One region of the Undibacterium sp. Xuan67W genome, then DNA from elsewhere that is predicted to be linked to it. Evidence: predicted binding sites of a transcription regulator. Region 1 holds the regulator's gene; the other holds the start of a gene.
What was found. Region 1 encodes NrdR, which represses ribonucleotide reductase genes. Its sites were predicted from a motif close to CACNANATNTNGTG; they were not measured.

Region 1 (4,402 bases):
AGTGATGGTCGTGAGGATTTCGCCTATATTCCTAAGACAGTGATCGCGAATTTGCCTAGTTTGGCAGACCCTGCTTATACGCATAAATTTTATGTAAACGGCACTCCGACTATTGCAGACGCGTATTTGGGGGGCTGGAAGACTGTGTTGGTCGGCTCTACAGGTGCTGGCGGACGTGGTATTTATGCCTTGGACATTACTACGTCGGCTAATTTTAGTAGTACCGATGTTTTGTGGGAAGTTAATTCATCAGATGATCCAGAACTGGGTTATACGATTGGCAGTCCGCAAGTTGGACGAGCTCCCAATGGTGATTGGGTCGCTGTGTTTGGTAATGGTTATGAGAGTAATTCGAAAAGAGCGATGCTGTTTATCGTGAATTTGAGTACTGGCGCAATTACTAAAGTAGATACGGGTGTCGGAAGTGCGGCTTTACCGAATGGTTTGGCTACACCGCGCTTGGTTATCGACAGTAATTCCACTATTTCTGCTGCTTATGCAGGAGATTTGCAAGGCAATTTGTGGAAATTCGACTTTACGCCATCTGGAGCATCGGTAGCTTTCTCTGGATCACGATTATATCAGGCGGTAATGTCGGGTAAGGCTCAACCTATTACTGTGCAGCCCGATTTATATCTGCATCCATTAGGTGGATTAATCGTTACTTTTGGCACTGGTAAATTATTTGAGAGTACCGATCCATCAATTGTAGATATTCAATCTATCTACGGAGTTTGGGACAATAGTGGCATTCCTAATGTCACACCAACTACGATTGGAAGTCTGTCCAGTTTGGTACAACAAACCTTTAGTCCGGCCGGTACTGGTCTGACGCTGTTGAGTAATAATTCAGTGAATTGGGCGACAAAGAGAGGTTGGTATATTAATCTTGCAGCGGGAGAGCGAGTGGTGATTGATCCTGAGGTAGTCTATACCGCGGTCGCCTACACCACAATTATTCCTGGTGGCTCTACTGATCCTTGTATTACTGATGGAACATCGGTCAACTTGGTGATAGATGCCGTTACTGGCGGTGCTACTCCATTTAAAGCATTTGATACTAATCATGATAATGTTATCGATGCAAGCGACGTCACGGCTAGCGGTGTTGCGGGTCCATTGACATTCGGCAATACTATATTAAGAAAAAAAGGAGGTGTTATCTCCTACCAAACCGACACGAAAGGAAATTTAACTGGTGGCACACCAGTTGGCACCGGAGGTAATTTGGGCGGTGCGCAACAGATTCCCTCCTTAAGATTATGGCGCCAAATTCTTGGTAAAGATTGATATGAAAGCGAGCTCAGATATGTTTCAGAAGACCAAGATGAATGGTTTTACATTGATTGAAATGATGATTGTCGCTGTGATTATGGCGATACTCACCGCAATCGCGGTATCAAGTTATCTCGAAAACGTTCGTAAAAGTAGGCGTGCAGAGGTTAGGGGCGTATTGCTGGAGAATGCGCAATTTTTGGAGCGATATTTTACCGAGAACAATCGTTATGACCAAAATTTAGCGGGTACTGCAGTGGTTCTGCCTTGGTTATCATCACCCAAAGCTGCGAATCCTAGTCAGTACACAATTTCGTTCGTAGCTGGTTCACCTACCGCTGCTGGTTATACGATACAGGCAGTCCCAGTGGCAGGAAAAGCAATGGCTGGTGATAAATGTGGATCATATATTTTAAATAACATCGGTCAGCAAACTAACGCAAACTTGGTTGCACCGCAAACTTCAGCAGATTGTTGGGCCAGATAAATTTAGTGACATGCTTAAAAAGCTGAAACTCAATCGGGTTTCAGCTTTTTTTCTTTGGCAATCTCCTGAATCGCCTCAGCAAACTCAGACACATCCTCAAAGCTCTTATACACAGAGGCAAAGCGGATATAGGCGATTTTGTCCAGACGTTTGAGTTCTCTCATGACGAGCTCTCCTATGTAGCCAGAGATGACTTCACGTTCGCCGCTGGATAATAATTTTTCTTCTATGCGTTGGATTGCGGTGTCGACTGCTTCTGCCGATACCGGGCGCTTGCGCAGGGCTAACATCAGGCTGGCGCGTAATTTTGCGGGTTCAAATTCTGTTCTGCTGCCATTTTTTTTGACGATGGATGGCATGATGAGTTCGATACGTTCATAGGTGGTGAAGCGTTTATCGCAATTGGCGCAGCGGCGGCGGCGGCGGATAGTGTTGCCGTCCTCGGGCACGCGGGTGTCGATGACTTGCGTGTCATCGTTGTGACAGTAGGGGCATTTCATGATGTTTATTCCAATCGATGATGTCGCAGTAGATGCGATACATTTTATATACTCCCCTGCAATATTACATAAAATGACTTCTCACGCACCAAAGTATTGCGTGGTTCATAAATACATGGTGGGAGTATGTTGCTATTTGCTCGTGTTAATCGCTGATGATGCGTTGATTTGTCGTGTATTGACGACCTGAATTACCCCATTTTATTTTCACGCTTCAATCCAGACTATCTAAAGCGACTGATGTATAAAAAATGCCACTCGAATTGAGTGGCATTTTATTAGCAAGCTGGGGTTTTATGCTGCATAGACAGGGAAGGCGTCAGTCAGTTTTTTGACTTCGACTTTGACGCGTTCGATGGTTGCTGCATCGTTCGGATTGTCTAGCACGTCTGCGATCAGATGACCGACTTTGATGGCTTCTGCTTCTTTGAAGCCACGTGTGGTGAAGGCGGGGCTGCCGAGACGGATGCCAGAGGTGATCATTGGTTTTTGTGGATCGTTAGGAATGCCGTTTTTGTTGCAGGTCATGTGGGCGGAGCCGAGAATAGCTTCGGCTTCTTTTCCTGTCAGGCCTTTAGGGCGCAGATCCACCAGCATCACGTGAGATTCTGTGCGGCCAGAAACGATGCGCAAACCGCGTTCGGTCAGCGTGTTCGCCAGTGCGGCTGCGTTTTTTACGACCTGCTCTTGATAGGCTTTGAATTCCGGTGTCAGTGCTTCTTTGAACGCGACGGCTTTACCTGCGATGACGTGCATCAGCGGGCCGCCCTGGAGGCCAGGGAAAATTGCGGAGTTGATTTTTTTTGCAATCGCTTCATCGTTCGACAAGATGATGCCGCCGCGTGGGCCGCGCAGACTCTTGTGGGTTGTTGATGTGACGACGTCGGCAAACGGTACCGGGTTAGGGTAGACGCCAGCGGCGATCAGGCCGGCGTAATGCGCCATATCGACCATGAAGTAAGCGCCGATTTCTTTGGCGATTTTGCTGAAGCGTTCGAAATCAATGCGCAATGCGAATGCCGATGCGCCGGCGATAATCAGTTTTGGTTTGGTTTCTCGTGCGAGTTTTTCCATGGCGTCGTAATCAATGTCTTCCTGCGCGTTCAAGCCATAAGAAACCACATTGAACCACTTGCCCGACATGTTCAAGGGCATACCATGTGTCAGGTGACCGCCCTCGGCCAGGCTCATGCCCATGATGGTATCGCCTGGATTCAGCAGCGCAAAGAATACGCCCTGATTCGCTTGTGACCCTGAGTTTGGCTGTACGTTTGCGAAGTTGGCACCGAATAATTCTTTCAGGCGATCAATCGCAAGTTGCTCAACGACGTCTACGTGTTCGCAGCCGCCATAGTAGCGTTTGCCGGGGTAGCCTTCGGCGTATTTGTTGGTCAGTTGTGAGCCTTGCGCTTCCATGACTGCTGGCGAGGTGTAGTTTTCTGAGGCGATGAGTTCGATGTGTTCTTGTTGGCGGTGATTTTCTTGTTGGATCACAGCGTACAAATCGGGATCAATATTGGCGAGAGTATGATTTTTTGCGAACATGACAAGCTTCCTGTTGAGATAGAAGGTGAATCAGTGAATGTAGTGGATCAGGTGCCCGAGCCAGATAAAGCGCATAGACAAATAGAGCGAGCAGCCTTGATCGTTCTTACCATCCAGGCTACCCAGGCGCACGGCTATTGAAATCTCACGCTTCCCGATGGATCTCCATCTTCGTCGTTAGTCGCTGCCAGAATGTTCTATTGCAATTCATAGCAAGATTAAGACGTTTTCGCCAGTCACGTGAGACGAAATGGTTTGCAAATTTTACGTCAAGCCTTCTGATTGAGCAAGAATAGCCTGCGATATAAATGGATTAAAAAGTAGATTAAGACGTGGATTACATTAAGAAAATTGATTCTGTGGCTGGTGGGGGAGTCGTTCTGACATCCCTCTCTATCCGATACCGAGTCTGATGAAGCGCAACGAATGGCGCCAGTCGCTTCAGACGGATGTCATAAAACCGCATAGAATAACGGCTACAGTTATACCAAGATTTTCTATCAGGCGCACTAAAGCTGTTATTTAAGTGCTGACGGTGCATTTTTGGTCATTTGGGCCACTTTTTGAACCTTATTATTGGCTCATGGCTAGTCCT
Region 2 (4,402 bases), on a different contig from region 1:
ACGAGTGAACTACGCCAACATGCTGTTGCGGTGAGCGGATGTTGCATGGGTCTTTGAAGGTAATCCAAGGATGGCCTGTTTCAAACAACATGGACAACATCTTGCGCCACAAGTCGAGTGCCGGGATTTTTTTCGACAGTTCGAGTTCGCCGCTGGCTGCTTTGGCTTCATACGCGGTGTAAGCAGTTTCGAAGGCTTTACCGAATTTGTCATGCAGATCAGGTACGTCGGATGGGGAGAATAGAGTCCAGTCGCCTTTTTCCATGACACGCTTCATGAACAGATCAGGAATCCAGTTAGCGGTATTCATGTCATGTGTACGGCGGCGATCATCACCCGTGTTTTTACGCAGGTCGAGGAACTCTTCGATATCCATGTGCCAGGTTTCGAGATAAGCGCAGACAGCACCTTTACGTTTGCCACCTTGATTGACCGCGACGGCTGTGTCGTTGACGACTTTCAGGAACGGCACTACACCCTGTGATTTACCATTCGTACCTTTGATGTGCGCACCAAGAGAACGCACTGGCGTCCAGTCATTACCGAGGCCACCGGCGTATTTCGCCAGCAAGGCATTTTCTTTGATCGCTTCGTAAATACCATCGAGATCATCGGCTACCGTAGTCAGATAGCATGAGGATAACTGTGAACGCTGTGTGCCGGAGTTAAACAAAGTCGGCGTCGAGCTCATGAAATCAAAGCTGGACAGGAGATTGTAGAACTCAATCGCACGGGCTTCACGATCGATTTCGCTGATCGCCAAACCCATCGCAACGCGCATGTAGAATGCTTGTGGCATTTCAATACGGGTGCCGCGCACATGCAGGAAGTAGCGATCATACAAAGTTTGCAAACCAATATAGCCAAATTGCAGATCACGATCGGCAACCAGCGCATCGGCAAGTTTTTTCAGATCAAACTGACCAAGCTTGGCATCCAGCAAATCAGCTTCAATACCTTTTTTGATAAATTTAGGGAAGTAATCCACATACTCGGCTGCCGCATCTTGCTGAGCAACTTCTTTACCGAACACTTCTTTACGGACTGTATGTAATAAGAGACGTGCCGTCACCTGGCTGTATGCAGGCTCTTTTTCCATTAGCGCACGCGCAGCCAGGATTGCTGATTTATGCAGTTCTTCCACCGGTACGCCGTCGTACAGATTTTTCAGGGTTTCGGACAAAATCGCTTCCGGATCAGCCAGCTTGTCCAGACCGACGCAGGCAGCTGTGATCAGCTTACGTACTTGTGCGATGTCGAGTGCGACGCGCTGTCCGTCAACAACGACGTGAATTTGCGGTGCGGCGATATCTGTTTTGGAGGATTGTTGTGACTCTAACTGAAGGCGACGTTCTTCCTGACGCTTAGCACGATACAAGACATAGGCACGGGCAACATCATGTTCACCAGAACGCATCAATGCCAGTTCAACCTGATCCTGAATATCTTCTATATGAAACGTGCCGCCGGTTGGCTGTCTGCGCACCAGAGCAGACACAACACTGGCGGTTAACTGCTCGACGAGCTCGCGGATACGTGCCGATGCTGCACCCTGGCCACCGTTAACGGCCAAAAAGGCTTTAGTCACAGCAATAGCAATTTTGGAAGGCTCAAACCCAACTACAGCACCATTACGACGGATGATACGGTACTCACCATAGGCAGGCGTTTGCGTCGCTGGCGCATGGTGGACTGATGACGACTGTAAAGCGGACAGATCAGCGGTACTTGGTGTTGATATTTCTAGAGAAGAGTGCATTTGGCCTCCGGGGTCAGCATTGGTTGAGACTTAATTGATTAACTTTAACGATGATATGAATGACGCAATCCTTGATGTACTCATTGATTGAGACATTGATTCAATCATCGATCTTTTACGTGATTTCTGGTGTTGCACACTGCATAGTTCAGATCTAAAACCTTAGCCAAGTCTCTGTTTTTTAAATCATTTATCTCATTAAAACAGAGTAAAACTTCATTACAGAGAATGGCCACAAACTGGAATCAAACCACTATATGTAGTGCGCAAGATTTGATTTGCACTAATTCTAGTGCCGCGCTGGCAGATACGCAATCGCTTTTTTTGTTAAAAAGAGAATATTTTTTATTGTTGCGGCTGGCTTTGCAGATTGACAAAGTCAAAGCATTAAAGGAAAGCTAGGCAGCGCATGAGTGGGTACTAACATGGATTCATGCTGAACAGCATGAACAAGCAATTTTTTATATTGTTTCCAATTAAAAAATGGCCCGGGGTCGGTCTTGCGGCCAGGAGCAATATCCTGATGGCCGACGATATGTCGTATCGGACAGGCTTGTATCAAGGCCAAAGTCAATTTCTGCAGTGACAGATATTGCGCCTCCTCGAATGCCTGATGATCACTCCCCTCCAACTCAATCCCGACTGAAAAATTATTACACGCTGACTGCCCCTGAAACGATGAGACTCCAGCATGCCAGGCACGCAAGTTGACAGGAACGAATTGCAGCACCTGGCCATCGCGCCGTATCAAAAAATGGGTAGAGACCCGGACGCCCTGTAACGAGGTAAAACTGGGATGTGCCATGACGTCGAGCTGATTCAAAAACAAATCAGTAATGGCGCTACCGCCGAACTGACCCGCTGGCAGGCTAATGTTGTGAATGACCAATAGTGAGATTTCAGCGCCGTCGGGACGATGATCACAATTCGGCGACGGCTTTTGTTCAGCTTGAGGACAACGCCCACCGGCATCGATCATCCATGCCGGTTGTGCAGGATGCAGAACGGGTTTATTCCGGCTCATGAATCTTCAGTTTTTGTATCTGGTAGCGCAGTTGCCGGAAACTGACCCCCAAGAGCTCAGCCGCTTGGGTACGGTTATTCCTGGTCTTGACCAAGGCACGGCGTATCACCTCTTTCTCAATACGCTCCAGATAATCGGGCAAAGAACAAGGTAATTCCGGCTCAGTAAAAATCGATATATCAGCATGAACACCCGGCAGTGTTGTCACCGGACTGGCGCTGACTGCGTCCTGTAACAACACTTTTTCTAACGAGGCATCACCAGAATCCAAACTTACCACGGTCGCCGGCAATGCCGTACTCACTAGACTCGCCCCGGAGACAGAGCTACTTAGCGGCTTCGCCGAAGGACGTAAAGCCAGATCACTGACTTCGATACAGCCGTCGTTGGCGAAGGCTAGCGCACGCTCCAGGATGTTTTCCAATTCGCGGACATTCCCAGGAAAATCATATTCGGCAAGTGCCTGACGCGCACTATCGGATAACAAGGTCGCACAACGATCGGGGTTCGTATGAGCGGATGCAGTCAGCCGCTGTAAAATCCCTTCGGACAATTCGCCTATATCCGTCAGGCGTTCGCGCAATGGCGGCAAATGCAACTCAATCACATTCAGACGATAGTACAAATCCTGACGAAATTTCCCTGCGGTCACGCAATTCGCCAAATTCTGATGCGTTGCACTGATGATGCGAACATCAACTGGCTCTTCCGTCGTAGCGCCGACCTTGCGTACCCGGCGCTCCTGGATTGCCCTCAGCAACTTGACCTGCATCGCCAGAGGCAGATCGGCGACTTCGTCCAGCATCAGCGTGCCACCGCTGGCCGCCTGAAAAAATCCATCGCGATCATCATTGGCACCAGTAAAAGCACCTTTGCGATAACCAAAAAATTCGGCTTCCATCAATGCCTCGGGAATGGCTCCGCAGTTGACCGCAATAAAAGCCTTTTCGGAGCGGGCACTATTCAAATGGATTTCGCGGGCAGCCAGTTCTTTGCCACTTCCCGATTCGCCGGTAATGATCACGGGCGCCATACTGCGGGCTAAGCGGCTGATCTGGGCACGCACATGGCGGATTCCCTCAGACTGTCCGATCAGTGAAGATGCCGTGATTTTTTCTACCTGTGCAGTCTCGACGTTTTGCTTGCTTTGTACTTCACTGGTCTGCAATGCCGAGCGCACCAGTTTGCGTAGCTGATCCAGTGCAACCGGCTTGGACACGTAATCAAATGCACCAGCTTTCAGTGCTACAACCGCATTGTCCGCACTGCCAAATGCCGTGATCACCGCAATCGGCGTGTTTTTATATTGCAGGCCGACTTCATGCACCAGCTCCATCCCGGAACCATCCGGTAGGCGCATATCAGTCAGAACCAGCGAATACGTCGTTTTACTCAGATACTGGCGCGCAACCTCCAGGGTCTCGGCACTATCGACATCGAGTCCCATCTTGATGAGCGTGATTTCCAGCAACTCACGTAAATGCGCCTCATCATCCACAACCAGAATACGCGGACTGTTTGGCAGGTCTTTAGTGCTCATGGGCAGATGACTCAGTCAAAGAAAAATTAATCACAAAGCGACCTCTCGATTCACCGAACATCGTGGTCGGATCATCGGC

Region 2: a site for NrdR is predicted at 2,011-2,024, ahead of ACO0LE_RS13350 (ribonucleoside-diphosphate reductase subunit alpha). Genes of this name have one in related genera too.

The regions. Positions count from the first base shown of each region.
Region 1 is NZ_JBMPPN010000015.1:5,024-9,425, forward strand. It holds gene ACO0LE_RS13725 (pilus assembly protein) at 1-1,290, shown strand, start outside; gene ACO0LE_RS13730 (type IV pilin protein) at 1,292-1,762, shown strand; gene nrdR (transcriptional regulator NrdR) at 1,792-2,262, opposite strand; gene glyA (serine hydroxymethyltransferase) at 2,557-3,807, opposite strand; ZMP/ZTP riboswitch at 3,921-4,057, opposite strand.
Region 2 is NZ_JBMPPN010000014.1:31,277-35,678, forward strand. It holds gene ACO0LE_RS13350 (ribonucleoside-diphosphate reductase subunit alpha) at 1-1,759, opposite strand, end outside; gene ampD (1,6-anhydro-N-acetylmuramyl-L-alanine amidase AmpD) at 2,139-2,783, opposite strand; gene ACO0LE_RS13360 (sigma 54-interacting transcriptional regulator) at 2,770-4,323, opposite strand; gene ACO0LE_RS13365 (two-component system sensor histidine kinase NtrB) at 4,313-4,402, opposite strand, start outside.